3 regions of the Pseudactinotalea sp. Z1739 genome follow, and region 1 is predicted to be linked to each of the others. Evidence: riboswitches for the same ligand, from Rfam matches in the RefSeq annotation. Region 1 holds a riboswitch; each other region holds the start of a gene.
What was found. Region 1 has a riboswitch for S-adenosylmethionine ahead of ACO0LV_RS04055 (methylenetetrahydrofolate reductase). Riboswitches for the same ligand answer to the same signal wherever they lie in the genome.
Positions count from the first base shown of each region.

Region 2: linked by a shared signal. The riboswitch ahead of ACO0LV_RS03555 (O-succinylhomoserine sulfhydrylase) and the one ahead of ACO0LV_RS04055 (methylenetetrahydrofolate reductase) in region 1 are both predicted to bind S-adenosylmethionine.
Region 3: linked by a shared signal. The riboswitch ahead of ACO0LV_RS15430 (hypothetical protein) and the one ahead of ACO0LV_RS04055 (methylenetetrahydrofolate reductase) in region 1 are both predicted to bind S-adenosylmethionine.

Region 1 covers NZ_JBMPQA010000002.1:344,754-355,157, reverse strand. Annotated here, with positions in the region: gene ACO0LV_RS04070 (hypothetical protein) at 182-373, opposite strand; gene icmF (fused isobutyryl-CoA mutase/GTPase IcmF) at 492-3,734, opposite strand; gene ACO0LV_RS04060 (MarR family winged helix-turn-helix transcriptional regulator) at 3,788-4,306, opposite strand; SAM riboswitch class I at 4,458-4,558, shown strand; gene ACO0LV_RS04055 (methylenetetrahydrofolate reductase) at 4,617-5,537, shown strand; gene metE (5-methyltetrahydropteroyltriglutamate--homocysteine S-methyltransferase) at 5,613-7,937, shown strand; gene ACO0LV_RS04045 (YtxH domain-containing protein) at 8,044-8,352, shown strand; gene ACO0LV_RS04040 (HNH endonuclease family protein) at 8,399-9,124, opposite strand; gene ACO0LV_RS04035 (VIT1/CCC1 transporter family protein) at 9,268-10,338, shown strand; gene ACO0LV_RS04030 (App1 family protein) at 10,360-10,404, opposite strand, start outside.
Region 2 covers NZ_JBMPQA010000002.1:238,976-249,379, forward strand. Annotated here, with positions in the region: gene ACO0LV_RS03540 (nucleoside deaminase) at 1-596, opposite strand, end outside; gene upp (uracil phosphoribosyltransferase) at 632-1,267, shown strand; gene ACO0LV_RS03550 (M23 family metallopeptidase) at 1,554-2,192, shown strand; gene ACO0LV_RS03555 (O-succinylhomoserine sulfhydrylase) at 2,208-3,440, opposite strand; SAM riboswitch class I at 3,446-3,536, opposite strand; gene ACO0LV_RS03560 (NAD(P)H-dependent glycerol-3-phosphate dehydrogenase) at 3,705-4,766, opposite strand; gene ACO0LV_RS03565 (alpha/beta hydrolase) at 4,885-5,919, shown strand; gene ACO0LV_RS03570 (hypothetical protein) at 5,988-7,448, shown strand; gene ACO0LV_RS03575 (hypothetical protein) at 7,445-7,948, opposite strand; gene ACO0LV_RS03580 (hypothetical protein) at 7,987-8,550, opposite strand; gene ACO0LV_RS03585 (hypothetical protein) at 8,547-9,224, opposite strand; gene ACO0LV_RS03590 (histone-like nucleoid-structuring protein Lsr2) at 9,304-9,630, shown strand; gene ACO0LV_RS03595 (LppA family lipoprotein) at 9,648-10,145, opposite strand; gene ACO0LV_RS03600 (alpha/beta hydrolase) at 10,139-10,404, opposite strand, start outside.
Region 3 covers NZ_JBMPQA010000013.1:2,352-12,755, reverse strand. Annotated here, with positions in the region: gene ACO0LV_RS15455 (hypothetical protein) at 1-609, opposite strand, end outside; gene rplU (50S ribosomal protein L21) at 931-1,239, shown strand; gene rpmA (50S ribosomal protein L27) at 1,263-1,520, shown strand; gene obgE (GTPase ObgE) at 1,627-3,114, shown strand; gene proB (glutamate 5-kinase) at 3,209-4,354, shown strand; SAM riboswitch class IV at 4,501-4,614, shown strand; gene ACO0LV_RS15430 (hypothetical protein) at 4,900-5,904, shown strand; gene ACO0LV_RS15425 (cytidine deaminase family protein) at 5,915-6,325, opposite strand; gene ACO0LV_RS15420 (glutamate-5-semialdehyde dehydrogenase) at 6,452-7,744, shown strand; gene ACO0LV_RS15415 (hypothetical protein) at 7,938-8,099, shown strand; gene nadD (nicotinate-nucleotide adenylyltransferase) at 8,131-8,805, shown strand; gene ACO0LV_RS15405 (hypothetical protein) at 8,802-10,404, shown strand, end outside.

The DNA.
Region 1 (10,404 bases):
TGCCAGCCCAAAGCCTAGTCATCCGATGTTTAGGGTGTCGACCTTGACCGGATGGCGGAACCTCGGGCTCGAAGTCGGGTGTGCCACCCACCTGCGGACCGATTCTCCAACGGAATCGGCTGGGGGTGTTCGTCGCTCAAGGCGTGTCCCTCGGGCGGGACCTCGGCCCGGGCGGGATGGCTCAGGCGCCGAGGCGCTGATCCCACTGCTCGAGTTCGCTCAGCAGCGACCACTCCCATCCGGTCAGGCCCTCGCCGTCCAGCCGGGCGCGCAGGCCGTCCTCGTCCCCGCCGATCAGGTGCAGGACCGCGTCGCGTTCGGCGCGCGCCTCGGCCTCGGTGGTCTCGGTGTTCTGCCTGGTGTGCTGTGTCATGATCTCCTCCGCATCTGCGGGCGATCGGCGCCGGTGTCCAGCCGATGCCATCTCCTCCAATGTCGCACCCGCTCAGCATGCACCCCGGCACCGACACTCCGCCCGGAAGCGTTCTGTTTCACACGTTGCGCCGGTACTGGCCGCCCACCTCGAAGAATGCCTCGGTCACCTGCTGCAGGGAACACACCCTGGCGGCGGTCATCAGTTCGGCGAAGGCGTTCTCGCCGGTCACCGCCACACGCTTGAGCCGTTCCAGCGCCTCGGTGGCCTCCTCGCGGTGGCGCTCCTGGAAGTCGGCCACGCGCTCCAACTGGGAGCGCTTCTCCGCCTCGGTGGCGCGGGCCAGCTCCACCGTGGCGACCTCGGGCTCCTCCGAGGGTGGACGGCGGAAGGTGTTCACGCCGATGATCGGCAGCGTGCCGTCATGCTTGCGGTGCTCGTACAGCAGCGATTCGTCCTGGATCTTGCCGCGCTGGTACCCGGTCTCCATCGCGCCGAGCACACCACCGCGTTCGGAGATCCGGTCGAACTCGGCCAGCACGGCCTCCTCGACCAGGTCGGTGAGCTCATCGATGATGAACGAGCCCTGGTTGGGGTTCTCGTTCAGTGCCAGTCCCCACTCCTTGTTGATGATCAGTTGGATCGCCAGCGCCCGGCGCACCGACTCGGCCGACGGGGTGGTCACGGCCTCGTCGTAGGCGTTGGTGTGCAGGCTGTTGGCATTGTCGTAGATGGCGATCAGGGCTTGCAGGGTGGTGCGGATGTCATTGAAGTCCATCTCCTGGGCGTGCAGGGAACGACCCGACGTCTGCACGTGGTACTTCAGTTTCTGGCTGCGCTCGCCGCCGCCGTACTTCTCCCGCATCGCCACCGCCCAGATGCGGCGGGCCACCCGCCCGATCACCGAGTACTCCGGGTCCATCCCGTTGGAGAAGAAGAAGGACAGGTTGGGTGCGAAGTCGTCGATGTCCATCCCCCGGGCCAGGTAGGACTCCACGTACGTGAACCCGTTGGCCAACGTGAACGCCAACTGGCTGAGCGGGTTCGCCCCGGCCTCGGCGATGTGATAGCCGGAGATCGAGACCGAGTAGAAGTTGCGCACCCCGTTGTCGATGAACCACTGCTGGATGTCGCCCATCATCCGCAGCGAGAACTCGGTGGTGAACAGGCAGGTGTTCTGCCCCTGGTCCTCCTTGAGGATGTCGGCCTGCACGGTGCCGCGCACGTTCGCCAGGGCGTGCCCGCGCAACTCCTCGGCTTCGGCGGCTGAGGGCTCGCGCCCCTCGTCCTGGCGGAAGGCGTCCAGCTGCTGGTCGATGGCGGCATTGAGGAAGAACGCCAGCACGGTGGGCGCGGGCCCGTTGATCGTCATCGACACCGAGGTGGCCGGCGACACCAGGTCGAAGCCGTCGTAGAGAGCCTTCATATCCTCCAGCGAGGCGATCGAGACACCGGAGGTGCCGACCTTGCCGTAGATATCGGGCCGGGCGGCAGGGTCGTGACCGTAGAGGGTGACCGAATCGAACGCGGTGGACAGCCGAGTGGCCGGCTGGCCCTCGGAGAGCAGTTTGAACCGCCGGTTGGTGCGGAAGGCGTCGCCCTCACCGGCGAACATCCGGGTCGGATCCTCATCGGCCCGCTTGAACGCATAGAGCCCGGCGGTGAACGGGAAGCGCCCGGGCAGGTTCTCCCGGCGCCAGAAGCGCACCATGTCCCCGGCGTCGCGGAAGCGCGGCAGTGCCACCCGGGGCACCTTCGTGCCGGACAGGGATTCCCGGGTCAGGCGGGTGGTGATGTCACGCTCGCGCACTCGCACCGTGTGCTCGGTCCCGGAGTAGACCTGCACCGTCGCGGGCCACTGCTGCTGCTGTTCGAGCACCTCGGCCGGCAACGCCCGGCGTGCGTCCTCGGCAAGCCGGGCCACGTCGTCGTGCGCCTTGCCTGCCGCGGACAACTCCTCGAGTGTGAACTCCAGGTGCTGCACCCGGCTGGCCGCATCGGCGTAGGTCTCGGTGTCGGCATGGTAGGCCCGGACCGTTTCGGCGATCTCGGACAGGTAGCGCACCCGTGCCGCGGGGACCACCGGGGTGATCATCGACGAGTACTGGACGTCGACTCTGGGCAACGCGCCCTCGCCCACGTCCAGGCCGCGTTCGCCGAGGCGGTCGCGCAGCTCCTGGTACAGCGCCGTCACGCCGTCGTCGTTGAAGGTGGCCGCGGAGGTGCCGTAGACGGGCATGTCCTGTGGCTTGGAACCGAAGGCCTCCCGGTTGCGCACCATCTGGCGGCCCACATCGCGCAGCGCATCCATCGCTCCGCGGCGCTCGAACTTGTTGATCGCGACCACGTCGGCGAAGTCGAGCATGTCGATCTTCTCCAGTTGGCTGGCCGCTCCGAACTCCGGCGTCATCACATACAGGGACACATCGGCCAGCGGAACGATGCCCGCGTCACCCTGCCCGATCCCGGGGGTCTCGACGATGATGAGGTCGAAACCCGCGGCCTTGAGGATCTCGAGGACGGCCGGTACCGCCTCGGGCACCTCGCTGTGCCCGCGGGTCGCCATGGAGCGGAAGTAGGTCTGCTCACCGCCCAGTGCGTTCATCCGGATCCGGTCGGCCAGCAGCGCACCACCGCCCTTGCGGCGCGTGGGGTCGATGGCCAGCACCGCGATGCGTAACCGGTCGCCCTGGTCCACCCGGAAGCGGCGCAGCACCTCATCGGTCAGGGACGACTTGCCCGACCCCCCGGTGCCGGTGATACCCAGCACCGGCACCGGGTTGCGCGCGGCCGCCTCGGCGTACCGGCCTCGGTCGGCCTCGCTGATGCGCCCCAGTTCGACGCCGGTGACCGCCCGGGCCAGCGCCGTCCGGTCACCGGCCAGGACGGCGTGGGCGTCTGCTCCGCCGAGTTCCCACAGGTCGACGTCGGCCTGTTCGATGACCTGGTTGACCATCCCCGGCAGGCCGAGTCGTTGACCGTCCTCGGGGGAGAAGATCGTCACTCCCGATTCGCGTAGCCGAGTGATCTCCTCGGGCACGATCACGCCGCCCCCGCCGCCGACCACCTTGATGTGGCCGGCGCCGCGTTCGGCGAGCTGGTCGACGAGGTACTCGAAGTACTCCACGTGCCCGCCCTGGTAGGAGGAGACGGCAACGGCCTGGACGTCCTCCTCCAGGGCGGCTTCGGCGACCTCCTGCACCGACCGGTTGTGGCCCAGGTGCACCACCTCGGCGCCCTGGGACTGCATGATCCGGCGCATGATGTTGATCGAGGCGTCGTGCCCGTCGAACAGGCTGGCAGCGGTGACGACGCGGACCGGGTGCTCCGGCACATGCAGGGGTCGTGCTTGTTCGGTCATGGCGTCCTCGGCTCACCGTCGGGTGCGACTACTCCAGATACTAGGACATCCAACTATTCCTCGATAGGGGGTGGCTGCACCTGATCGCCGCCGTCGGCGCGCATCAGGCCCAGCAACTTCGTCAGTTCCCGAACCTGTTCGGGCGGCAGACCGGGTCGGATGAAGACCTCGGCGTTGAGCGCGCTGGTCGCCTCCTCCACGGCCGTCCTCCCGGTAACGGTCAGGGAGGCCAGCACGACCCGGCCGTCGGAGTTGCTGCGCACCCGCTCCACGTAGCCCTGCCGCACCAGCCGCTCGACCAGGCTGGTCACACTGGTCGGGTGCACCTGCAGCAAGGAGCCCATCCGGGACATCGCCATCTCCCCTCCGGCGGCGAACGACAGTAACCGGAGCACCTCGTACCGGGCGAAGGTCAACTCCATCGGGCGCAGGACCGAATCGATGCGCTCGGCCAGCAACTGGTTGACCCGCACGATCGAGGTGACCAGGGCCATGCCGTCGGCGGCTTCAGCCCAGCCGTGCCGGACCCACTGTTGATGGGCCTGATGGATCGGGTCCCGGTCGGCGCGCACGCGACCACCCTACGGCGCAAGCCGAGTGCGTCCCGGGGCGTTGCGGACACCTCACGAGCGTCACGGCGCCAGCCAGACCGGAATCTCAGGGGATGAGACGGGCGGACTTTACTCTTGTGCCTGCCCGGCAGCAGGCCCGTAGTCTGGCTACCGACCATCCAGAGCGGCCGAGAGACCTGGCTCCACGACGCCGCAGCAACCCCCAACGGAAGCCTCCCGCGGGAAGGGTGCTCACGCCAGGACCGATGGAGTTCTTCATGCAGGCATCCCCCGACGGGCGCATCCGATGAGCACGGCTAGCCTTCTTCGTGTGCCCTCCGACCGACCGACCATCTCCTTCGAGCTCTACCCCCCGCGCTCGGAGAAGGGCGAGCGCGCCCTGGTACGCACCCTCGCGGAACTGGCCGCGGCCCAACCGGACTTCTTCTCCATCACCTACGGCGCGTCCGGCTCCACCCGGGAGACCTCACGGGAGTTGATCCGGCGGGTCGTCACCGAGACCGAGGTCACCCCGATCGCCCACCTGACCTGTGTGGGGGCCTCCGCGGGGGAACTGCGCGGGGTGATCGAGGACCTGCTCGACGAGGGGGTGCGCGACTTCCTCGCCCTGCGCGGGGACCCACCCGCGGGCGAACCGGACTGGGAGCCGCACCCGCAGGGGCTGACCCGCTCCAGCCAACTGGTGCGCCTGCTGCGGTCCATCGAGGCCGAACGGTTCGGCGATGCCGGTGCCACCACCGGGCAGGTGAACCCGCTGAGCATCTCGGTGGCGACCTATCCCGGCGCACTGCGCGACAAGACCGGTAACCCGGTGGTCGACCCGCGTGACATCGCCGCCCTGGTGGAGAAGCAGGAGGCCGGTGCCGACTTCGCGATCACCCAGATCTTCTACGACGCCGGGCACTACGCCGCGCTGCTGGAACAGGCCCGCTCGGCCGGGGTGCACATCCCGATCCTGCCGGGGGTGATCCCGTTGACCGACCCGCGCCGGCTGCGCAAGCTGCACCAGCTCACCGGCGTACGCCCCCCCGAGGGTCTATTGGCCACGCTGGATGGAGCTGCCTCCAAGCAGGAGGCCTACCGGCTGGGTCTGCAGGCCACCCGCTCGCTGGTCAACGACATCCTCGCCCTCGGGGCACCCGGCCTGCACGTGTACACCTTCAACACCGCCACGCCGGCACTGGACCTGCTCTACGGGTCCGGGCTGCGCCCGGTTCCCACCCTGGCCTGAGCCCCGGCGAGGAGCGCCCCACCCGGCCCCGCCGTCGTCGGCTTGATCTTCAACCGCACCCGAACAGGAAGTCTCATGACACAGCACACCCCGTTCCCCGCCGCCACCATCCTGGGCTACCCCCGGATCGGCCCGGATCGCGAACTCAAACGAGCCGTGGAGTCCTTCTGGGCCGGCCGCACCGACGCCGCCGAACTGACCGCATCCGCACGCGCGCTGCGTGCGGATCTGCGCACCCGCCTGCGTGGCCTGGGTCTGGACGCCCAGGACGCCTCGATCCCCTCCGACTTCACCTTCTATGACCAGGTGCTCTCGGTGGCCGCACAGGTGGGGGCGATCCCGGCGCGGTTCGACGACCTGCGCGACCAGAACGGATCGCTGGACCTGGCCGGCTACTTCACCGTGGCCCGCGGGGAGGGTGACCGGGCACCGCTGGAGATGACCAAGTGGTTCGACTCCAACTATCACTACCTGGTGCCCGAGATCGGCCCGGAGACCGCCTTCGATCTGGTTGAGACCCCCAGCGTGGCAGCGTTCACCGAGGCCGCCGAGGACGGCGTGATCACCCGCCCGGTGCTGGTGGGTCCGATCACGTTCCTGCTGCTGTCCAAGGCCAGTGAGGCGGCCCCGGACGGCTTCAACCCGCTGGACCGTATCGATGACCTGACCGCGGTGTACGCCCGGTGGCTGGCCGCCTTCGCCGAGGCCGGTGCTCCCTGGGTGCAGCTGGACGAGCCGGGGCTGGTCTCCGACACCTGGCCGATCTCCCGGGCCGAACTCGGCGAACTGGTCTCCCGGGTCTACACCACCCTGGCCGGGGCGAGTGAGCGACCGGCGCTGTTCGTGGCCGCGCCCTACCACCGGCTGGGCAGCGCGTTCACCCCGTTGGCCCGAAGCGGGGTGGAGGCGATCGGACTGGACCTGGTGCGCGGGGACATCCCCGACGACGTGGCGGGTGCGGACCTGTCCGGGGTGACCCTGGTGGCCGGGCTGGTCGATGGGCACAACGTGTGGCGCACCGACCTGGACGCCGCCCACGAGAAACTCACCGCCCTGCGCGGCGCTGCCGGGCCCGAGGCCACCGTGGCGGTGTCCACCTCCACCTCGCTGTTCCACGTGCCGCACACCGTGGCCGATGAACCCCAGCTGCCCGAGCAGCTGCGGTCCTGGCTGGCGTTCGCCGATGAGAAGGTCGGTGAGGTCCGGGCCCTGGCGGCCGGGCCCGAGCGGGCCGCCGGGGCGTTCGAGGCCTCCCGCGCGGTGCGGGCCGATCGGGCCGGCGCCGAGGGGGTCACGGTGCCCGTGGTGCGTGAGCGCACGGGCCGGCTGTCGAAGGCCGACTTCGCGCGCAGCGACTACCCCACCCGGCAGGCCGCCCAGCGGGCGGCGCTGGACCTACCGGAGTTGCCGACGACGACGATCGGGTCGTTCCCGCAGACCGCCGAGGTGCGGCGCGCCCGGGCGCAGGCACGACGCGGCGACATCACCGGAGAGGAGTACCTGGCGGCGATGCGCGCCGAGATCGACCGGGTGATCGCGCTGCAGGAGGAACTGGGCCTGGATGTGTTGGTGCACGGCGAACCCGAGCGCAACGACATGGTGCAGTACTTCGCCGAGAACCTCGACGGTTTCGCGGTCACCCAGAACGGGTGGGTGCAGTCCTACGGATCCCGGTGCACCCGGCCCTCGATCCTGTGGGGTGACGTGTCCCGGCCCGAACCGATCACGGTGCAGTGGTCCACCTACGCCGCCTCCCGCACGGACAAGCCGGTCAAGGGCATGCTCACCGGTCCGGTGACGATCCTGGCCTGGTCCTTCGTGCGCGATGATCAGCCGCTGGGTGAGACCGCCAACCAGGTGGCCCTGGCGCTGCGCGATGAGGTGGCGGATCTGGAGGCGGCCGGGATCGGGCTGATCCAGGTGGATGAGCCGGCGCTTCGGGAACTGCTGCCGCTGCGCCAGGAAGAACACGAGGACTACCTGGACTGGTCGGTCAACGCGTTCCGGCTGGCTACCGCCGGCGCCGGGGACGCCACCCAGGTGCACACCCACCTGTGCTACTCCGAGTTCGGTGAGGTCATCGGGGCTATCGATGGCCTCGATGCCGACGTGACCTCGGTGGAAGCGGCCCGGTCCAAGATGGAGATCGTCCCGGACATCGCCGACTCCTCCTTCGCCCGGGGGATCGGGCCGGGGGTCTACGACATCCACTCACCCCGGGTGCCCAGCACCGCCGAACTCACCGGACTGCTCCGGATCGCGCTGGGCTCGGTGGACCCGCACCAGTTGTGGGTCAACCCCGACTGCGGGCTGAAGACCCGAGGCTATGAGGAGACCACGGCCTCGCTGCGCAATCTGGTGGCCGCGGCCAGGGAGGCGCGCGCGATCGTGCAGGCCTGATCCGGCCGGGGTTCGCACCGGAGCGGCTCCAACCGCACTCCCCGGCGTGCGATCACGGCGAGCAGCGCTAGCGTGGAGGCACGAAGACAACGAGGGAGTGGATGCTATGAAGGGCAAGGTCGGGTTCGTGTTGGGCGCCGCCGTGGGATACCTGTTGGGTACCCGCGCCGGCCAGGAGCACTACGACAAGATCAAGGCGCAGGCCAAGAACGTCTGGGAGAACCCGACGGTGCAGGAAAAGGTCTCGGCTGCGGAGAGCAAGGTCGGGGAGGTCATGCGCGAGCAGGGCTCGCACGTGGCGGAAAAGATCACCGACACGGTCAAGAGCAGGTTCGGCTCCGACTCCTCCGTGGGCTCCGAGGACGTTCAGGCCCCGGCCGAGCCTTACCCGCCGGCACCGCGCCCGCACGACTGAGGTCGTCCAGAGTTCGCCGTGGCTCCCCCGGGCCGGCTGTGCGTCGTCAGCCGGCCGGGCAGGCCGTGACGATCTCGGTGAGCGCGCCCAGTTCCTCCGGGGTCACGCCCAGGCGGTAGGCGTCCTTGATCAGTACCTGCTGGACGGCGTAGGCGCAGTGAAACCGCTCATCGGAGGGCAGCCAGTGCGCGGCATCGGAGGCGCCCTTGTCCTGGTTGGCCGCTCCGTCCACCGCGATGAGGTTCCCCGGGTCATTGGCAAAGGCCAGGGCCACTGACGGCGACCAGGAATCGGCCCCCTTGCTCCACGCATCGGCCAGGGCCACCACGTGGTCGATCTGTACCGCTGAACTGGTGTCCGGGCCGCGTTCGAACTCGATCCGGTGCCCGGTGTAGGGGTCGTGCAGCACACCGGCCACCACCACGCACGGTTGCACCGGGTCGTAGGTGACCTCGGCGAGCCAGTGGGCCAGTTGATCGTTGCGGGTGTCACAGCCGTTGCCGTCCACATCGAACCACGGCGGACCGAAGTGATCGCGGTCATAGCCGGCCAGCACCCGCGGCTCGCCCACCACCGGCAGCCGGGTCAGTGCCTCCGTCGCGGCCTGCACCCGCTCGGGTGGGACCGTCCACGCCGGGGCCGGGGTCACCTGCGCCCACCACGTCGGGGCCACCAGCGCGAACACCACGCACAGCACCGCCACGGTGACGGCGTGCAGCACCCGCCGCACCAGGCCGGGCTCCCACTCCAGCAGTTCCGCCAGTCTGTTCACCACCAGGAGCCTCACAGGGCACACCCGGCCCGGGCCCGCGCCGCCGAGTCTGGTGTGGACCCCGGGATCGCCCCGGGCAACGCTGTGGACACGGGCGCGGCGCCGTCATCGGGTGTGCCCCGGGATACGCAACACTGGTCCCCATGTCCGACCCTTCCCCGCGTAGGACCCAGGTGCGCCGGTGGCGCCGGTACCTGGCCGAGGAGCAGGCCGAGGCCAAGGTCTACCGGGCGTTGGCGCAGCGCCGCAGTGGTGAGGAGGCGCAGATCCTGAACGCCCTCGCCGATGCCGAAGCGCGTCATGCCGCGCACTGGGAGCAGCTGCTGGCCGACTACCCCGGCCGCGCCCGCGGCCCTTCGTTGCGGTCACGCCTGTTGATCCTGCTGGCCGGATGGTTCGGCTCGGTCTTCGTGCTCGCCCTAGCCCAGCGTGCCGAGTCGCGTTCGGCCTATGCCGAGGACGACGACGCCACCGACGCCATGGCCGCTGACGAGCGGATCCATGCCGAGGTGGTGCGTTCGCTGGCGGTGCGGGGCCGGGCCAGGATGTCCGGCTCCTTCCGGGCCGCGGTGTTCGGGATGAACGACGGGCTGGTCTCCAACCTTGCTCTGGTGCTGGGGATCGGCGCAGCAGGCACCTCCACGAACGTCATCCTTCTGGCCGGGCTGTCCGGGCTGCTCGCCGGGGCGTTGTCGATGGCGGCGGGGGAGTACGTCTCGGTGCAGTCCCAGCGGGAACTCGTCGATGCCTCCGCCCCGAGCCCGTCGGCCCATACCGTGATCGAGCACCTGGATGTCGACGCCAACGAACTCGCCCTGATCTACCGCGCCCGGGGGATGCCGGAGCAGGAGGCGCAGGCCCGGGCCGCCGAGCGCCTTGCGGTGGCCGACCCGCAACGCCAGCAACCACTCGGGGCCGGCTCGGCACCAGTCGAGCTCGGCTCGGCCCTGGGTGCGGCGGTGGCCAGTTTCTTCTTCTTCGCCACCGGGGCGATCATCCCGGTACTGCCCTACCTGTTCGGGGCCAACGGGCTGTTGGCGGTGCTGCTGGCCGCGCTGCTGGTCGGGGTTGCGCTGGTGGTCACCGGCGCGACCGTGGGCCTGCTGTCCGGATCCTCGCCCTGGCTTCGGGCGCTGCGGCAACTGGGCATCGGGTGGGGTGCGGCAGCGGTCACCTACGCGCTGGGGCTGGCCTTCGGTGCGGTGATCGGCTGAGCGGCCGAAAGGTCCGCTCTCTCAGTCCGGGGGCGCTGCGTCCGCCAGTGCGTTGAGGACCTGGGG
Region 2 (10,404 bases), 110 kb from region 1:
TCGGCGAAGAAGTCCCGCAGCAGTTGGGCGCACTCGGGGCCGAGCACGTCACCGGTCACCTCCGTTCGGTGCGGCAATCTGGAGTCGCGAACGATGTCACGGGTGGATCCGCACGCGCCCGCCTTGGGGTCCCAGGCCCCCAGCACCACCCGGGCCACCCGGGCCAGCACCGCCGCCCCGGCGCACATCGCGCACGGCTCGAGCGTCACCACCAGCGTGCACCCGGTCAGGCGCCAGCTGCCCATCGCCCTCCCGGCCGCGCGCAGGGCGAGGATCTCGGCGTGTGCCGTCGGGTCGGCACTGGCCTCCCTGGCGTTGTGCCCGACGGCGATCACCTCACCCTCGGGGTCGAGCACCACCGCCCCGATCGGCACGTCACCGGCGGCGCCGGCCGTGGCTGCCTCGCGCAGGGCCAGGCGCATCGCGGCCGCATCGCCGGGCCGGGGAATGGATGGATCGGCGGCGGGGTCGGCAGTGGGATCGGCGCGCGGGCTTCGGCTGACGCCCGCACCCCCACGACTGCGGTCGGCGCCTGCACCCGCGGTCGGAGCGGTGCCGGTGTGATCCGAATCTGATTCCTGTGCACCGGTTGTCATGGTGGCCAGTGTGCCTGGTCGGTAGGTTGGGCGTCATGCGCCTGCACGTAGTCGAGCACCCACTGATCGCCCACAAACTCACGGTCCTGCGGGATGAGCGCACGCCATCTCCCACGTTCCGTCAACTCACCGAGGAACTGGTCACCCTCCTGGCCTATGAGGCCACCCGGGAGGTGGGCACCGAGCCGGTGCGCATCTCCACCCCGGTCACCTCCACGATCGGCACCAGGATCGCCGATCCACAGCCGATCGTGGTGCCGATCCTGCGCGCCGGCCTGGGCATGCTGGAGGGGATGACCCGGCTGCTGCCCACGGCGGAGGTCGGGTTCCTGGGATTACAGCGTGATGAAGACACGTTGGAGGCGATCACCTACGCCAACCGGCTGCCCGATGATCTGACCGGCCGGCAGTGCTTCGTACTGGACCCGATGCTGGCGACCGGCGGCACCCTGGTGGCCTCGATCGAGTACCTGTTCGAACGCGGTGCCCGCGACGTGACCGCAATCTGTCTGCTCGCCGCACCCGAAGGGCTCGGCGCGGTGGAGGAGGCTGTGGGAGACCGCGCGGACGTGACGATCGTGACCGCCGCGGTGGACGAGGGCCTGAACGAGAAGGCCTACATCGTGCCCGGCCTGGGCGACGCCGGCGACCGCCTCTACGGCGTCGTCTGACCCGGCCGGCCGCCACCTCGCCACCTGACCAACCCGCCGCCACCGGACCAGCCAACCCCCACCTAGCCCAGCCAACCCCCCAACCAATCGGGCCAGGTGTCGACTTCGCGGCATCTATCGTGAGAGCGCGATGCCCCAGGCGCGACGTCAGGACGTTTGCCGCGAAGTCAACGCAGGTAGGGGCAGCAACGCAGGTAGGGCAGCCGATACCACCGAGGAACACCCTGCGGGGGGCTGGCCCCGGCACCAACACCGGCCCGGGCTCCTGCGGCCTATGCTCGGATCGATGCACACCAGCACTGACGGGGGTGACGTCCTCGAACTGCGCTACCCGTTCCGGGGCCGATGGTCGGTCCGGAACAGCCCTGCCAACCGGGTGCCCAGCCATGGCACCACACGGTTCGGCACCGCCTACTCGATCGACTTCGTGCCCGTCGACGAACGCGGGCGCTCGGCGCCGTTCACCCTCACCTCCCTGCTGCGCCCGGAGCAACCGGAGCGGTTCCACGGGTTCGGCCGGGCCGTGCTGGCCCCGTTGTCCGGCAGGATCGCCGCAGTGCATGACGGGGAGCCGGACCACATGAGCGTTCGTGGGCTGCCCTCGATCGGTTACGCGTTGACCCAGCCCCGGCGGGCCGCGCGGGGCTTCCCCGGCCTGGCCGGTAACCACCTGATCATCCAGCCGGCAGCCGGTGGCCCGTTCGTGGCGCTGTGCCATCTGCGGCTGGGCAGCATCGCACTACACGCAGGCGATCCGGTCCTCGCCGGGGAACAGGTGGGTGAGTGCGGTAACTCCGGCAACAGCACCGAGCCCCACCTGCACCTGCAAGCCATGACGTCCCTCGAAGCGGCCAGCACCGAGGCGGTGTCGATCACCTTCCCCCAGGGGCTGCCCCGCAACGGCAGCATCGTGGACGCGCCCTGACCGACCCAGCACGCGTCAGCGAAGCCGGCCCAGAGCCTGGTCGAGATCGGCGCGCAGGTCCGGCACGTCCTCCAGGCCCACCGACAGGCGCACGGTGGCGGGGGTGACCCCGATCGCGGCCTGACCGGCCGCACCCAACTTGCGGTGCGTCGTCGTGGCCGGGTGGGTGACCATCGACTTCACATCGCCCAGGTTGTTGGACAGGTCCACGATCCGCAGGGCGTCCAGAACCGCGAACGTGCGCTCCTTGACCTGCCCGGCCCCACCGGCGCCATCAGCGGCCACATCGAAAGTGACCACGGTTCCCCCACCGCTCATCTGTTCCTTGGCGAGCACCTGCTGAGGGTGAGAATCCAGTAGTGGGTACCGCACCGATGCCACCCCGGGATGCCCCTCCAGCCAGGTGGCCAGTTCCCACGCTGCCGCGCTCTGGGCCCGCACCCGCAGCGCGAGCGTTTCCAGCCCCTTCAGGAGTACCCAGGCGTTGAACGGGCTCAGGGTTGGACCGGTGTTGCGGATGAAGTCCTGCACCGGGCCACAGATGATCTCGCGCGGGCCAAGCACCGCCCCGCCCATCACCCGGCCCTGCCCGTCGATGTGCTTGGTGGCCGAGTACACGATGATATCGGCGCCGAACTCCAAGGGTCGCTGCAGCACCGGGGTGGCGAACACGTTGTCCACGATCACCAGCGCACCGGCGCGGTGGGCCAGCCGCGAGACCGCAGCGATGTCGACCAGGTCCATCATCGGGTTCGAGGGGGTCTCGAACAGCACCAGATCCGCCGGGGTGGCCAGGGCCCGCTCCCAGTCCTCGAGGTCATGGGCATCGACGTAGTCGGTGCGGACCCCCCACTGGCCCATGATCTGGTCCAGCACCACGAAGGTGGATCCGAACAGCGCCTTGCCGGCCACGATCCGCCCGCCCTGTTTCACCAGGGGGGCGATCGCGGCGAACAGCGCGGACATACCGCTGGCGGTGGCGTAGCACGCCTGCGCACCCTCCAGCAGGCGCATCCGTTCCTCGAACGCGGCAACGGTGGGGTTGGAGTAGCGGGAGTAGGTGAAGATGTCGAGTTCGCCGGCGAAGGCCGCCTCGGCGTCGGCGGCCCGTTCGTAGGCGTAGCCCTGGGTGAGGAACATCGGCTCGGCGATCTCGCCGAACTCGGTGCGCTGCTGGCCCCCGCGCACGCCCACGGTGGCCGCTCCCACACCCTCGGGCAGGGAACATCGAGGTTGTGGATCGCTCATGGCTGCCTCCATCGCTCCTGGCGGTAGCACCTTCCGCGCCCGCGGTGGTTGCTGCAGCGTCGTCGAGCCAGATCTCTCGGCTGCTCTGGATGGTCGGGCGCCACGTTACGTCCCAGCACCGGGCGGGCCAACATGGACTCCGGGCCGTCCCACACTGCAAGACGCCCACAGTGCACGACGACGGCAGTGCACGACGACGGCAGTGCACGACGACGGCAGTGCACGACGACGGCCGGGCGCCAGCCCCGGCACGTCAGCCCCGCATCAGCGCATCCCGCCGAAGAAGTCCCTGAACGGCATCTCCAGGGGCTCATCGTGGGCGATGATCCCGTACAGGTGCCGCAGCAGCGGGAACTCCTCGGCCTCGATCACCTCTCGCTCAGTGAGTTTCTCGATCGCCGCCCCGATCACCTCGATCGCCGCAACCCCCTCCAAGGTGACGCCTTTCATGTGCTGGTCGCGCACCTCCGAGAACGGCACCCCCGACCCCACGTAACGGCCGGCCCGCACGTTGCGCCCACCCATGGAGGTGACGAACAAGTCCCCCACACCGGCCAGACCGGTGGTGGTCTCCCGGTCCCCACCGAGCAGTTCGATGAACCGCAGCATCTCCCGGGTGCCCTGGGCGAACACCGCGGCTCCGTAGTTGTACCGGCGGTATTGCCCGGTGCCCTCGCCGGCAGCGTCGAGCAGCCCCTCCATGAACCCGGCCGCGAAGGCGTAGACGTTCTTGGTGGCGGCCCCGATCTCGTGCCCGAGGAAGTCGGTGGACGTCCACACGTGGTAAGCATCGGTGCGGAACATGTGCGCCAGGGCGTCCAGGGATTCCTGGTCGGTGCCGGTGAACACCACGGCGGTGTCGTGCTCCACCGCGACCTCCCCGGCGATGGAGGGCCCCACGATCGCCGACCACGTCACCTGCCCGGCCAGTCCGGCGCCCACCTGTTCCATCAGCACCTCGGGAAGGATGCGCAGGTCCCCGGCCCCATCGGCGTCCATGCCCTTGGTGATCGAGAGCACCCGCATCCCGGGCCGCAGCAGTGCGCTCAGTTGCTGCCCGGCCCAGGTCACCCCGAAGGAGTTCACCCCGCTGATGGCCACCTCAGCCCCCGCGAACGCCTCCCGGGCCTGCTCGAGCTGGAAGGCGGTGACCCCCTCCGGCAACGCGATCCCCAGGTGCGGGTGCACTCCGGTGCGCTGGATGGCGTCGATGATCTCGGTGTCCAGGTGGGTGCCCACCAGGTGGACCCGATGTCCGTTGCGGGTCAGCGGCACGGTCAGGGCGGAGGCCATGATGCCGGCCCCCAGGATCGCGACAGCACTCATGCGTTGTGTCCTCCTCGGGTTTGCTGCGGCGCTCGGCACCGGCCCGCGTGCCGATGTGACCCCGACTGGAACCAGCGTACTCACCACTCGCCGGCGGCTCCGGTGTGAGGATGGGAGGGTGAGTACCTCTCCCGCCCACACCCACCCGATTGGGGCCGACGACGACGACGACGGCGCCTCCCGTAACGAAGGCACCTGGCGGCCCGACGTCCTCGGGGAACCCTGGCGGGCGCGCACGCTGCGCCTGCGCCCCGACCGCCACGGAACGCCGGTTGCCACCCTGGTGCGCCACCGAGCGAGGCAAACGGGCCGCCGTCAACCCACGACGGCGGTGCTGTATCTGCACGGGTTCGCCGACTACTTCTTCCAGGCCGGGCACGGCGCGGCGTGGGCGGGGCGTGGTTATCACTTCTACGCCCTGGACCTGCGGGACCACGGCCGCTCCATCCGAGACGGGCGCCGGCCCGGCTGGTCCAGCGGGATCGGGGTGCACGCCGAAGAGATCACCGCCGCCATGCGCATCATCCGCGCCACCGGGGTGCGTCAGGTGGTGCTGATGGGCCATTCCACCGGCGGACTGATGGCCGCGCTGTACGCCGACCGCAATCCTGCCCTGATCGATGCGGTGGTGCTGAACAGCCCGTGGTTCGACCTCAACCGTCCGGCGCCGGTGCGCCGTCTGCTGCGGCCGCTGGTGGCCACGCTGGGCCAGGTCGCCCCGGATCTGGTGGTCAGCACCCTGGGCGAGTCCTACGGGCGTAGCGTGCACGCCGAGGCGGATGGCGAGTTCGACTACAACCTCGACTGGAAACCGCTGGCGGCCTTTCCGGTGCGTGCCGGTTGGCTTGCCTCGGTGGTCCGGGCCCAGCGCCGGGTCCGGCACGGTCTGGACATCACCGCTCCGGTGCTGGTGTGCACCAGCGGTGCCTCCGGTCATCCCACGCGTCCGAGCGTGGAAGACCTGGCCGGTACCGATGCGGTGCTGGCGGTGGAGGACATGACCCACTGCGCCGCACGCCTGGGCACGCACGTGCGGGTGCACCAGTTCGGGGGAGGCCGGCACGATCTGGCGTTGTCCGTCGAACCCGTGCGGACCGAGTACACCCAGGCCGTCCTGGACTGGGCCGACGCCCAGTTCGACCTCCCACGCTGAGCCCGCTCACCGCCGCACCAGCCGGTGCGTGACGGTGGCGGGCCCCGAGCGTCGCTAGAGTCATCTCCATGGCACAGCACGCCGACCCCGGCACGGACGCCGCGGCGCCGGACACCCGCGCCACGGTGCTGCTCGGGCTCGGCCTGCTGCGCAATACCGGCGCCCTGCTGCGCTACCACTGGCTGCCGCTGACGCTGATCGCCCTCGCGGCGCACCTGGGCCAGCACTACCTGATGGACCTGGTCATCCTGATCGCCCGCACCGGTGCGGTGCCGGGACTGCTGGCGCTCTCGCTGGTGCCGTTCCTGCCGATGCTGGCGGTGGTGGGCATGTTGCTGGTGCTGCGCCGCCGGGCCGGGCACGCCTCCCCCCTGGCGGATCTGATGGCAGCGGTGGCCGCTGTGCTGGTGCCGTTCCTGGTGGTCTACCAGAGCGGTGGCGGCCTGGAGGACGACATGCGCGCCTACGTAAGCAGGGGCTTCGACGACGATGTGGGCCGCACCGAGGACTTCGCCGATCTGGACACCGTCAGCCGTCTCCCGGTGGCGGAGTCGGTGACGGTGCTGCTGGTGGTCTTCACCGCCGTGCTGGTGCGGGTGGCGGGGATCCGCCTGGTGCGGACCCGCACCCTGTGGCGCAGCAACAAGGACCGGCGCCGGATGGGCCTGCAGGTGGTGGTGGGCTACGCCGAGATCGTCTGGATCGTGCTGGGTGCCTACGTGGTGACGTACCTGGCCTCGGAGTTCCGGGCTTGGTGGAGCGGGCGGCAGGCGGCGCAGTGGCTGCGCGACATCGGGGGCTGGATCGAGGGCTTCTGGCCGGCGTTCGGTCTGGTGGCTCCCGCGGCCCTGGAGTGGACCCAGCTGGCCCTCGCCGGGGCCGTCACCGCCATCCTGGTGCCGGTGTCGTGGCTGGCGATCGGGGTGATCGTCTACGGGGTCCAGGCCACCGATGTGGTCGGCGTCCAGGACCTCATCCGGCTGCGCCGGACCAGCGCCGCCTTCGCGAGGGTGGCTGCCCGGGTGGGGATGGCGCCGATCGTGCGGGCCTGGAGACTTCTCGGGGCCGCGGATGGACGGTTCACCGCCCTGATCGGTGCCGCCGCAATGATCCTCAAGGCCGGATGGACGCCGGTGCTGACGTTCTGCCTGGCCTACGTGAGTATCTCTCAACTGCACTACCTGGTGTGGGGTGTGGCCGGACGAGTTGCTCCCACCCTCGACGGTGCCCAGTGGCGCTCGCTGTCCGCACCGATCGCCATGCTCAACGACACGCTGGTACTGATCCTGTCCACCGCGCTGCTGGCCGCGAGCGCCGATGCGTTGCTGACCAAATTCGGGGCGCCCTCCTGGCTGCGGTTGCCGCCGCGGTCCCCCGCAGGGGCCACCGACCTGGCCCGGCTTCCGCGGCCCGAACCGGCCGAACTCCTTTCCGGCGGTCCACCGCGGCCGGTGCCACCACCCCCACCCTCGGAGCCGGCGCGCCCGGAAATCCCACCACCGGACACATCGGCGCCGTCCCCGGGCTAGCCCGCTGGTAACTCCAAGTAGTCGGGGTTGAGGTGGAACTGGCTCTGCACCCGGATGTACCGGGGCTGGGCGTCATCGGGGATCAGGACCATGAACCGCTGCACGTCCCCGACTTCACTCGTGCCGTCCTCGTCCTGACAGGTCGGCACGGAGGTGTAGCCCTCCACCCCGGTCGGCACGTGCCGGCCGATCTCGTAGAGCCGGCCCCGCGTGTCCTCCACGTATACCCGGCAGTTGGCCACCTCGCTGTGCTCGATGTCCAGTCGCAGCGCGATGTGCCAGTAGTGGTGCCCGTCCATCGGGCTGACCTGTTCGGACCAGGTCTGCACCGACTCCAGCAGTGCCACCTCGGCCACCGAGGCGCGCAGCCCGTTGGCTTCGGCGACACCGTGCTCGTCGGGCACCACCGCGACGCGCGGCCGGGAGTCCCAGGCGGCCCGGAAGTGCGTGCTGGTCTGCCACGCGGCGACCAGGGCGACGATCACCAGCAGAGCGCCCATGATGCCCACCGCCCGGCGCGACCACACCCGGCCGGCCCTCATCGCCGGCCCCCCGGCAGCAGTTCGGCGCGCGCCAGCTCCACCGGACCGGGCTCGACGTCGCCGGGGTCCAGGTACACCTGCGCGCGGCCGAACCGGACCGGTGCCTGCAGCCAGCGCGACTCGATGTAGATCTCCAATGTCATCTCCCCCAGGGCGTCGGTGGGCACCTCGAAGGCGATCTCACCGCGCTGCCACAGGCCAGGTTCGGCCAGCCACAAGCCGGTGGGGGTTCGTCCGGACACCTCGAACTGGCGGCCCTGGTCATCCACCAGCAGCATCGAGCTGACGAAGGTCTCCCGCTCATCGGTGGCGTAGGACAGGTCCAGCACCACCCACAGCCCTGCGGTATCGAGCGTCTCTCCCCCGGAGCCGGCCAGGGCGCCCACCGGGCGGGCCCCGTGCAGGTGCACCGTGACCGGGTGCACCCGGGAGTCCTCGCCGAACTCCACCGTCGTCGGGATCTGGGCGGTGGCCGCCCGGCCCTCCTGCCACTCGTTCACGCCCATCCCGGCGGCCACCACCGCGATCGCGAGCAGGGCGGTGAGCAGTACGCGTTTCACCACTCCTGCTCTTCCTCCTCCACCAGCGCCGGGGGTACCGTGCCGGTGCGATTCAGGTGCACCTGACCGATCCGTTCGCGCTCGTACCAGGTCTCGGACTCCAGCAGGAAACTCCAGGCTGGTTCCAGGTCGGTGATCTGCACCGTGATCTCATCCGGGATCGCCTCTGCATCGGACACCGCGATCAGGCTCACCACCTGCACCTCCAGCCCGGGTGCGAACCTGGCGGCCAGGCGGCCGTCGTCGATGCGCACCACCTCGCTGTGGTTGGGGTGGGCCACGTCCTCATCGAGGGTGATGATGCCCAGGCCCTCGGGGAAGGTGGTGACCTGGCGGTTCATCGACACCGCCTCGGTGTGGGTGCCGCGCGCGGTGAGCACCAGTCCCAACCACGCCTCGGCACCCTCCGGTAGGTATCGGGTGTGCACCTGGTCGGAGACGAAGTAGGTCTCCAGCGCCAGGTCATAGGGCCCCACCGCGATCGGCTCGCCGGCCGGGAGGTCGGGAAGGTCGCGCACCGGGGCGGGGGCGAACCCGCCCACCAGACCAACCACCAGGGGAACCACCACGAGCATCCCGATCAGCACACGCCGGGGCCACGTGGCCACCAGCCACCCGATGAGTTGGCGCACCGAGATGTCCCCATCGATGGCGGCCAGATCCTGACCCGACACACAATGCAGGGTAGAGGATCGTCGGCGGTGCGCAGAGTTCTATGATGGGCACACGCAGCACGATCTGGGACGAGGAACGTTGAGCCGAAAAACCGTCGTCGAGTTCATCGACGATCTCGATGGCAGCCATGCCCACGCGACCGTGAGGTTCGGGCTGCAGGATCAGGTCTATGAGATCGACCTGTCCGAGAAGAACCTGGCTGCGCTGAGGTCCTTCCTGGACCCCTACATCGCCTCGGCGCGCAAGGTCCGCGACGGCGTCGCCGAACCCGACCTGGTGCGCATCGAGACGCAGGTGGATCCGCAGGCGGTGCGCCAATGGGCACGCTCGCGCGGGATCGAGATCCCCTCCAGGGCCCGTATCCCCCAGGAGATCATCGAGCAGTTCCGCGCCGCCGGGTACTGAGAGGCACGCACGCACGCTCAGCGCCGGGGCTCCTCCGGAGGGTCGGTGTAGGGCTCACCGGCCCACTCGGCCGGGCCGCTGCGCACCGACAGCACGGTGGTCGCCCCGATGCCGAACCGGTAGGTGTGCCCGTCCGGATGGCGTCCGGCGAAGGCGATCCCGTCGGTGGAGTCCTGCTGGATCACCAGTTCGGTGAAACCGAAACTCTCCCCGGTCCGGGCCACCGTGTCTGCGGCCGAGCGCCGTAGCGAGGCCGGGTAGGCGCCGTCGAAGTAGACCGTGCCCAGGGAGACCGTCTCGGCATCGGGGCGGTCGTCGTCGTCGACCGCTGCCCGGCCGAAGGCGGGCACGTTCGGTGCCACCTGCCAGTCCCTCGGGCCGTACCACCGCGCCAGCTCCCGCAGGGTCGCGGCCCGGAACCGGCTCAGGTGGGTGAGGACCTGCTCCATCGAATGCGCATTCACCGCCGGTGTCCTCCCTGCGTCCGTCTGCTCGTGATCCGTCGCCCTCACCACAACGGCCTACTGAACCAGTCACCGATGCCGCGGCCGTGATGCTGCACGGCGTGCTCGGGTTGCCCGGCCAGGATCTGGGCGAGGTTGTACTGGCTGGTGGAGCCCTCGGCGAGGTAGGCGTTGTGGCCCACCGACTCCGAATAGGTGGTTCCACCGATCTCCTCCTCCAGTGCGGACAGCCCGGTCACCCCGTCCATGTGGGAGGGGTCTCGACCGAACCAGCCGGTGTCGGCGACCACGTCGCGGCGGGCCTCGATCA
Region 3 (10,404 bases), on a different contig from region 1:
GATCCGGCCCGCAGCCGAGGGCAGCGGTGGCATCCCCGGGCGCTCGAAGTCCCACACGGCCGCGGTGAACATCGCGGCAAGATGGAAGGCGGCGTCGGCGCCGTACACGACGCGGCCGGCCAGGTACAGCGCGTGCAGGGTGCCCATCGCTCCGGCCTTGGTGCCGGTCAGCGCCCCAGCGGTGACCGCCAGGTGATCGCGCACCGTCACCAGGGTGGCGGCGAAACCGAACACCGGCTCGTCCTGGTGATGGCGCGGCGCCGGCTCGGATGCTACCGGCGCTCCGCCCCGCACCCGTTCCTCACCCCAGGGGGGCGGCGGGTGGCGACGCACGGTACGCAACTGGTCCCCGTCGATGCGCCAGTTCCGGGCGTGGATCTCGAACTGCTCGAGCTGCCGCCTCAGATTGGTGAACTCCTCGCGGAGTCTGCCCTGCTCGGCCGGGAGGAACTCGATCAGTTCGGACAGGGCCTGCCAGGCCCGGGCCCCCCGCTCCCGGGCGTGCACGAAGGGGTCACCGGGAAGTGCCAACAGCAGTTGCGTCGTCGTGCGCGGGTAGTGAGCCGGCAGCACCGGAGGGCGCAGCGGATCCATCGTTGAGTCAGGCATCGCCCGCCAAGATTAGCGCCCGGCAGTGCCGAACCGGCCCTACAGCCATGGGCAGACCAGCCCATTGCGTGGCGCTGCCGCGTCCGCTGGTGCCCGGTGGGCCCGGAGCGGTGAACCTCACAGTCAGAGGCCCACATCACAGGGCGTGGGGTTTGCTCGCACTGCCCCGTTCGCGTAACCTTGGGCGTCGGTGCCTCGTGCGCCGCAACCCTTCGCATGCGCTGTGATCCTCGTGTGCCCGCCCGCTTCGTGCCGGGGCCGGCTGCAGATATCCAGCCTCGAAGGACCTCAGATGTTGTCCGCGAGAAGGAATGAGCAAACGTGGTGTACGCGATCGTCAAGGCCGGTGGCCGGCAGGAGAAGGTGTCCGTGGGTGACATCGTGGTCGTGGACCGGCTCTCCGGTGACGCGGGCGACTCCGTGGAACTCACCCCCGTGCTGGTGGTGGACGGCGAGAAGGTGACCACCGACGCCGACGCACTGGCCAGGGTGACAGTCTCCGCCGAGATCGTCCGGGACGAGAAGGGCCCGAAGATCACTATCGGTAAGTACAAGAACAAGACCCGTTACCGCCGTCGGGCCGGTCATCGCCAGAAGTTGACCCGCCTGAAGGTCACCGGAATCGCCTAACACTCCCAGGAAGCAGGTACGTCATGGCAACGAAGAAGGGCGCGAGTTCTACCCGGAACGGCCGCGACTCCAACGCACAGCGGCTGGGAGTCAAGCGGTTCGGTGGGCAGGACGTCAAGGCCGGTGAGATCCTGGTGCGGCAGCGCGGCACCAAGTTCCACCCCGGTATCAACGTGGCTCGCGGTAGGGACGACACCCTCTACGCGCTGTCCGCAGGACAGGTTCAGTTCGGAAGCCGGCGGGGCCGCAAGGTCGTCGACGTCACGCTTGTGGACGCCTGAGATTCGACATCGGCGGGGGCGCACCGGCTAGCAGTCGGGGCGCCCCCGCTTTCGTATTCCCAGCCGGTTCCGGCGCCCGACCCACAACCACCGGAGGAGGGTAGTGATGGCCAGTTTCGTCGACCACGTGATGCTGCACGTACGCGGCGGTGACGGCGGCAACGGCTGCGTGTCGGTCCACCGGGAGAAGTTCAAGCCTCTGGGGGGCCCAGATGGCGCCAACGGCGGACCCGGCGGTGACGTGATCCTGCGGGTGGACAGCCAGGTCACCACGCTGCTGGACTACCACCACTCTCCGCACCGCCGCGCCGGCAACGGCACCCAGGGGATGGGGGACAACCGCACCGGCAAGAAGGGCGAGCACCTGGTCCTCGCTGTCCCCGACGGCACCGTGGTCAAGACCGCCAAGGGCGAGATCCTGGCCGACCTGGTCGGCCACGGCACCGAGTACGTCGCCGCGGCCGGGGGTAACGGCGGGCTCGGCAATGCCGCCCTGGCCTCGCGCAAACGCAAGGCTCCCGGATTCGCCCTGCTCGGGGAACCCGGGCAGGAGCGGGACCTGGTACTGGAACTCAAGACCGTGGCCGATGTGGCTCTGGTCGGCTTCCCCTCGGCGGGCAAGTCCTCCCTGATCGCGGCGATGAGCGCGGCGCGGCCCAAGATCGCCGACTATCCGTTCACCACTCTGGTGCCGAACCTGGGAGTGGTCCAGGCCGGACAGGCCCGGTTCACGATGGCCGACGTGCCCGGGCTGATCCCCGGCGCCTCCCAGGGCAGGGGTTTGGGCCTGGAGTTCCTGCGACACATCGAGCGGTGTGCCGTGATCGTCCATGTGCTGGACTGCGCCACCCTGGAGCCGAACCGGGACCCGATCAGCGATCTGGACGCGATCGAGGCGGAACTGGACGCCTACAGTGCCGACGTCGGAATCGAAGGTGGCCGGGTGCCGCTGGCGCAGCGCCCCCGGTTGGTGGTGCTGAACAAGGTGGACGTGCCCGAGGCCCAGGACCTGGCCGATCTGGTGCGGCCCGACCTGGAGGCCCGTGGCCTGGAGGTGTTCGAGGTCTCCGCGGTAGCGCGCAAGGGCCTTCGGCCGCTGTCCTTCAGACTGGCCGAGATCGTGCAACAGGCCCGCGATGCCGCCCCACCGCCGGAGCCAACCCCGACGGTGCTGCGCCCCCGCGCGGTGGACGAAACCGGGTTCGCTGTCACCCGGCGCAAGAGTGACCACGAGTACTTCCTGATCACCGGCACCAAACCAGAGCGCTGGGTGCGCCAGACCGACTTCGCCAACGATGAGGCCGTGGGTTACCTCGCCGACCGGCTGGCCCGCCTGGGAGTGGAGGAGGCGCTGTTCGAAGCGGGCGCCACCCCGGGTGCGGAGGTCGTGATCGGTGACGGCCCCGAGGGCGTGGTCTTCGACTGGGAGCCGACCATGATGACCGGCCCCGAACTCCTGGGCGCTCGCGGCTCCGACGTGCGTCTGGAGGAGCGGCAGCGGCCTACTCGGGCGGAGAAGCGCGAGGAGTTCCACAACCGGATGGACGCCAAGGCTGCCGCTCGCGAGGAGTTGTGGACCGACCGGGAGCAGTGAGGTCACCTCATCGGCGCGCACCGCACGGGACCCGGGGCGCCCAGTACATGGACGGTCCCGTCCGAATCGTGATCGGGTGCGCCACAATGGTGCCGTGACCAAGACCGTGACGGACCGGCGTGAACTGGGGGACCCCGGTCGCGCCCGACGAGTCGTGGTCAAGATCGGCTCCTCCTCGCTCACCGACGCGGCTGGGCGGCTGGATGTACACAAGCTCACCGCGCTCGTCGAGGTCCTGGCCCGTCGCCGAGCCGCGGGTGGGCAGGTGGTGCTGGTCTCCTCCGGGGCCATCGCCTCGGCGCTGGGCGTCCTCGGGCTCAGCGGCCGGCCCCGGGACCTGGCAACCGCCCAGGCCGCGGCCAGCGTCGGGCAAGGGCTCTTGATGGCGCACTACACGCGCGCGTTCGGTGCCCACGGGCTCACCGTCGGCCAAGTGCTGCTCACCGTGGAGGATGTGGTGCGCCGGGCCCATCACCGCAACGTCCAGCGCAACGTCGAACGACTGCTGGCGCTGGGAGTGGTGCCGGTGATCAACGAGAACGACGCCGTGGCCACCCAGGAGATCAAGTTCGGTGACAATGACCGGCTGGCCGCTCTGGTCTCGCACCTGTCCAAAGCCGACGCCCTGGTGCTGCTCACCGACGTCGACGCCCTGTACGATCGCTCGCCCCGGCTGCCCGGTGCCCGGCGGATCGCACGCGTCCGGGACCGACGAGACCTGGAGGGCATCGAGGTCACCGCACGAGGCGGGGCGGTGGGCACCGGGGGCATGGTCTCGAAGTTGGAGTCCGCCGCGATCGCCTCCGGCGCCGGGATCCCGGTGGTGGTGACCGCGGCACACAATGCCGGGGCCGTGTTGTCCGGTGAGGACGTGGGCACCTGGTTCGAGCCGGCCCGACGGCGCACCAATGCCCGGCGGCTGTGGTTGGCCCACGCCGCGCACACCGGAGGTTCGATCAGCGTCGACGAGGGTGCGGTGCAGGCGATCACTGCCGGGAAGAAGTCGCTGCTGGCGGCCGGCGTGGTGGACGTGACGGGGGAGTTCGACGCCGGCGACCCGATCGACGTGCTGGATCCAGCCGGCCGGGTGGTGGCTCGAGGCTTGGCCTCCTACAGCGCTGAGGAACTCCCTGCGCGTCTGGGCCGCACCTCGGTGCAGATGCGGGAGCAGTTCGGCCCGGACAGTGCCCGCGCGGTGGTGCACCGGGATGACCTGGTGGTGCTGGACCGCACCGACTGAGGCCGGCGAGACGGTCGCATCAGCCGACGGCGCGCTCCGGCGTCTCGGACTGGGACCGCGTCGTGGCGACCGAATGCGCAGCCCTTAGGTAGTTGACACGGCAAGATAGTTGACACGGCAACTATCCGACTCATAGGTTGATCCCAGGTTCAGAGCGTCAGCGCCAAGTCCCGGCTTGCTGACCGGCAACCCCCCGCGCGGCGGGGTGCTCCGGGAGATGACCTGGCCGCGGGCCACATGGCCCCCGGCAAGCGCATCACCGCTCCCCGCGGTGCAGACAGAAGGATGAAGACAGCGATGCACACCGACAGGACCCTTGCGTACCAGCGACGCCACGTCTCCTGTGTGATGTGTGCGATGTGTTGCTGCTTCATGTCGGCCTGAGCCGACACCTCAACCGGCAGCCTCGGGCCCTCTGACGGCCCCTCGGCGCCACCCCTCAGCCGGTCGGTGCGCACCTGAGCCCGATGCGTGACACACCGGGCGTGCGACCCGCGCTGAGGCAGCAATGTTGAGCCCTTTCTTGCACCGAGAGTGAGCACCCCATGTCTGCTGTACCTGCATCTGTGAACGAGACCGCGTCCCTGGTCGGATTGGATCTATCCAATGCCGGCGCGCCCCGGGACTGGCAGCGCGAGCGCAACGCCGAGACCGAGCAATTCATCATGGGCCGCCTGGCCGGCCTGGCCTCCCTCGCCGACCGGGGCGGGGTAGACCTGATCTCGCTGGATGAGACATTCCGGCTCGGTGGTAAGCGGCGCCGGGACGCCTGGCTGGACGGGGCGCTGGCTACCTCCCGCCTTGCCCGGCACACCACCCGGGCCGCCCTGGTGGCCACAGTTCCGCTGGGCATCACGCGCCCCGAACACGTCGCTGGTGCCATCGCCTCGGTGCACCGGGCCAGTGCCCAGCGCGCGGGCTGGCAGCTCGAGCAGGGCGCCACCGCCCAGGGCACCGGTGCGCGCACGGTGGATGCGGTGCTGGACGCGCCGGTGGCCGCACCCCGCAAGCGCACCGTGGATGATGTGGTTCGCGAACCAGTCCGCCCACTGGTGGTGGTACCGGTGCGCAACGGTGTGGACGCCGAGCTGGCTGCGGCGCGCGCTGACGTGGCACGGCTGTCGGTGGCAACCCTGGAGGAGGCCCGTGCCGCCCGGGCTGCGATCCGTGAAGCGGCAATCGAGTGGGGCCGGGCACCCGGTGACGTCAAGGTGCTGGTCGATGTGCACACGGTGATCTCCGCCGATCGGGCCAGCGCACAGGCACGCTGGGACCTGCTGTCCTCACTGGAACTGCCTTCCGGCCTGCCGGCTCTGCGCACCATCGGGACCGCCGAGGACCTCGCCACGCTCTGGAACGCGTGGGTCCGGGCCGGCGGAGCCGACGGGTTCACCGTGGTGCCGGCCTCGGTACCCACCGATGTGGTGGCTCTGGCCCAGGACCTGCTGCCGGCGCTGACCGAACTCGGGCTGCGTACGCCGGCGACGGCTCCGGTCACGCCCGCGGCGACGCCTGCTCGCTCCCGGCGTGCCCCGGTGCGGGTGCGATGAGCCGTCCTTCTCAGGCGGTCCCGGCCGGCCAGTCGTTCTCGGGCAACAGGTCGCGTAGCGGTGCCGAGCGCCCCGGTCCGAGGATCACCTGGGTGTCGATGTTCGCCGGGTCGATCTGTCGGATGAACTCGCGGCAGCGTCCGCACGGTGAGACCACGTGCAGGGTGCCGGCCTCATCGCGCCACACTGCCACGATCTGGGCGATACGGAACTCTCCGGCCGTCACCATCGCGGCGATAGCGGCGTGTTCGGCGCAGAAGCCGGTTCCGCACGGGGTGTCGATGCACACCCCTGAGTACCGCGCGCCGGCGGCCGTCACCAGGGTGGCTGCGACATCACCCGACTTCCGGTCCTCCGCCTCGCTGGGGTTCAGGTACTCCTGGGCCGAAGCGATCAGGGAGGAGAACGACGCGGTGTCCATAGGCGCGATCCTAGAGGGAACCGGTGTGGCAGCCCTCGCCGGTTCCCGTGGCGGACGGGCCCGGATCGACGGCCGCAGCGCACCGGCCGCGGCCTGGGAGCGCGGCGGCGGCGTAGGCTTGGCTGCATGACTCAGACGACGGCGCAGCCCGCCGCGGACGTGACGGCGCAGGTGCAGCAGGTGGCCGCCGACGCGAAGGTGGCCGCCCGCGCCCTGGCGCGGGCCACCCGGGCCACCAAGGACGCCGCACTGCACCGGATGGCCGATGCGTTGGTGGATGCCACCGACCGGATCGTGGCCGCCAACGATGTGGACGTGCGCCGGGAGGAGGCCGGCGGGATGAGCCCGGGCCTGCTGGACCGGCTCACCCTGGACGCCGGCCGCGTCGAGGGGATCGCCGAGGCGTTGCGGGACCTGGCGGCCCTGCCGGACCCGGTGGGGGAGGTGTTGCACGGTTCCACGTTGCCCAACGGGTTGCGGGTGCGGCAGGTGCGGGTGCCCATGGGGGTGGTGGGCATGATCTACGAGGCACGCCCGAACGTCACAGTCGATGCCGCCGGCCTGGCACTCAAGAGCGGGAACGCGGTGGTGCTGCGCGGGGGTTCGGCCGCCGCGCAGTCCAACCAGGAGATCGTGGCGGTCCTGGGTGAGGCACTGGAGCAGGCCGGCCTGCCCGCTGACCTGGTGCAGTCCATTGACGCCTACGGGCGCGCCGGCGCCCAGGCGCTGATGCGGGCCCGTGGGCTCATCGACGTACTGATCCCCCGCGGCGGGGCCGGACTGATCCAGACGGTGGTGACCGAATCCACGGTGCCGGTGATCGAGACCGGGGTGGGCAACTGCCACCTGTACGTCGATGCCGGCGCGCCGCTGGATCAGGCGCTGTCCCTGTTGCTGAACTCCAAGACCCACCGGTTAGGGGTGTGCAACGCCCTGGAGACCCTGCTGGTCCACGCCGAAGCCGCTGCGGACTTCATGCCCGCGGCCCTTGACGCCCTGGACGGCGCCGGGGTGCGGATCCACGGTGACGAGCGCACCCGCACCCTGGCCCCGGGCAACGTCGAGGTGCTCCCGGCGACCGAGCAGGACTGGTCCACCGAGTACCTCAGCGCCGACCTGGCCGTGGCCGTGGTCGATGACATCGATGCCGCCCTGGAGCACATCCGCACCTACTCCTCCGGGCACACCGACGCCATCTGTACCACCGACACCCGGAGTGTGGCACGGTTCACCACCGAGGTGGATTCAGCCGCCGTGATGGTTAATGCCTCCACCCGGTTCACCGACGGCGCCCAACTCGGCCTCGGCGCGGAGATCGGGATCTCCACCCAGAAACTGCACGCACGCGGACCGATGGGCCTGACCGAGTTGACCACCACCACCTGGGTGGTGGAGGGAGACGGGCACATCCGAACCTGAGTGCCCGACTGACATGCCCGGCCTGCGGCGTGGCCCGGCAGGTGTTCGGCATCAGTGGGGCGGTAGAGTTGGGCCTCGGACGATCGACGGCGCAGCGCCCCTGGTATGGCGAGCATCACCGAGGTGGTAGGAACCCGGGCGGGAACGTGCGAAACTGTGCCTGTAGAGCAAGGAACAGAGAGGACCGGAGTCGATGAGCAGTTCGCTGCTGACTTTCACCGCAATGGCCGCCGAGGCATCGAGTCTGCCGATGCCGCCGGTGGGGTACGGAGTAGTGTCCATCACCATCTTGATGTTCCTGCTCTTGGTGACGATCGCATTCCGCTCGGTTGGTACCCGCCAGCGCCACAAGTGAGGCTGCCCGATTACACAGTGTCGGAGTTGACGTGAGCACACCCACGCGCACCCGGATCGGGATCATGGGCGGCACGTTCGACCCGATCCATCATGGTCACCTGGTTGCCGCCAGCGAGGTGGCCGACGAGTTCGATCTGGACGAGGTCGTCTTCGTGCCCACCGGCGCTCAGCCCTTCAAGTCGGACCGCGACGTGACCTTGGCCGAGCACCGGTACCTGATGACTGTGATCGCTACCGCCTCCAACCCCAGGTTCACCGTTTCTCGGGTGGATATCGACCGCGGCGGGGTGACCTTCACCGTCGATACGTTGCGGGACCTGCACAGGGCCCTGCCGGAAGCGGAGTTGTTCTTCATCACCGGCGCTGATGCGCTGGGCCAGATCCTGCAGTGGAAGGACTCCCCGGAGTTGTGGGAACTGGCCCACTTCGTGGGAGTTACCCGCCCGGGGCACGAACTCAGCGGTCAGGACCTGCCCGATGGGGAATACTCCCTGCTCGAGATTCCCGCGATGGCGATCTCCTCGACCGACTGCCGCACGCGGGTCTCGGAGAACAAGCCGGTGTGGTATTTGGTGCCTGACGGCGTGGTGCAGTACATCGCCAAGCACGGTCTGTACCGGGACCCGGCCACGTTCCACCGGCCGGAATTTGGTGTCAGCACTGACGGGAGGGACAGTGACGCGGTGGCGGTGAACTCGGCGTGAACCAGCCGGTCGACCCGAACGAGGACACCACCACCGCCGGTCTGGGCGAGCGACGCCGACGGCGTGAGGCCGAGCGGGCCCGTGCCCGCGCCGCGGGCCGGGCGGAGGAACGTCCCCTGACACGGCGCGAACGGCGCGCCCGCGATGAGGCGCTGGCCAGCGGTGCCCTGACCTATGGGCCCGACGGTCTGGTACCCACCTCGGAGTTCGAGCGGATCGAGGCCGAGAGCCTGTCGGCCGCCTCGGCCGCCTCGGCCGCCGAACCGGCGAGCGCTGCTTCAGCGGCCTCGGCTACGGATCCGCCGCCCCGCAGCAGACGGGCGCGCCGGGAAGCCGAGCGAGCCGCCACCGCGGCTTCGGCTGTGTCGGCACTGTCCGCGCCGTCGGCGACCGAGGCGCCCGCACAGCCGAAGACAGACCGGACCGAGGAACCGGTGCGTCGACGTGAGCCTGACGGTCCCACAGCCGGGAGCGATCCCGGGCAGACGGCAGCCCAGCGTGAGCCGGAGGAGCCTGCGGCGGGGAGCGTGCCGGAGGAGGCCGCGGCTGACCGGGCTTCGGAGGAGGCCGAGGAGCGGCGTGAGCCGCAGGAGCCTGCGGCCGGGCGTACCTCCGAGGATCAGGAGACCCGGTCCGAGCCCGAGCAACGGGAGGGGAGTCCGGCGATGCCGAGCGCGCCCTCGCCCGACGGCGGCCCGGCGACGGCGCTGATGGTGCCGGTGTCCCGCAAGTCCCTGCGGGACAAGCGAGCCGCGGCGCCGGCACCGCCCACGATGGATGCCCGGCCGGCCGAACGCACCAGTACCGGCCGGCGTCCGGTGGTGCGGCCACCGGCCTCGGTGCGTGCCCGCCGCGGGGTGGACGGATCAGGGGAACTGACGGCCATCCAGCGCGCGGTCCGCGAGGCGAACACCGCGGCCGAGGGCATCGCGGTGGGGGAGCAGGGTGAATCCTCGTCCCCGACCTCCTGGCACTCGGCTGTGGACATCCCGGCGGTCAGTTACGAGGTGAGCCAGCAGACGGTGCGCCCTGGGGCCACCGCCGCTTCCGCGCCGACGGCCCGTTCGGACTCTGACACGGTTTCCGCACCGAGCGGTGACTCCGGTCCTCCCGCAGTATCCGCACCGACGGCTGGCTCCGGTTCGAGCGCGGCTTCCGCGCCCACGACCGACTCCGGTCCCACCGCGGTTTCCGCACCGAGCGCAGACTCCGGACCGGCCGCGGCTTCCGCGCCGACACCGTCCCGAGCGCCCGAGGTGACCTCACCGCAGGAGCCGCACTCGCCGTCGTCGGCCCCTTCGGTAGCCAGCGCCGACACCGAGGACGACGACGACGGCGCCTTCGACATGACGCCGCGCTGGGAGTCGCTGCAGCGGGCCGAGGCCCTGCGGGCCAGGGCCGATGCCGAGCCGGCGGCACGCCCCACGCCACCGTTGCGCACCTCGGCGATGCGCTCGGCTGAAGTCGGCGAACCTCCGGTACAGCCGTTGGGCCCTGCGGAGGAGGACCCCGAGGACGAACTCCACGAGGCCGAGGCACGCAAGACGCCCGGCTGGCTGTTCGCGCTGCAGATGCTGGTGTTGGTTCTGGTGATCGCGA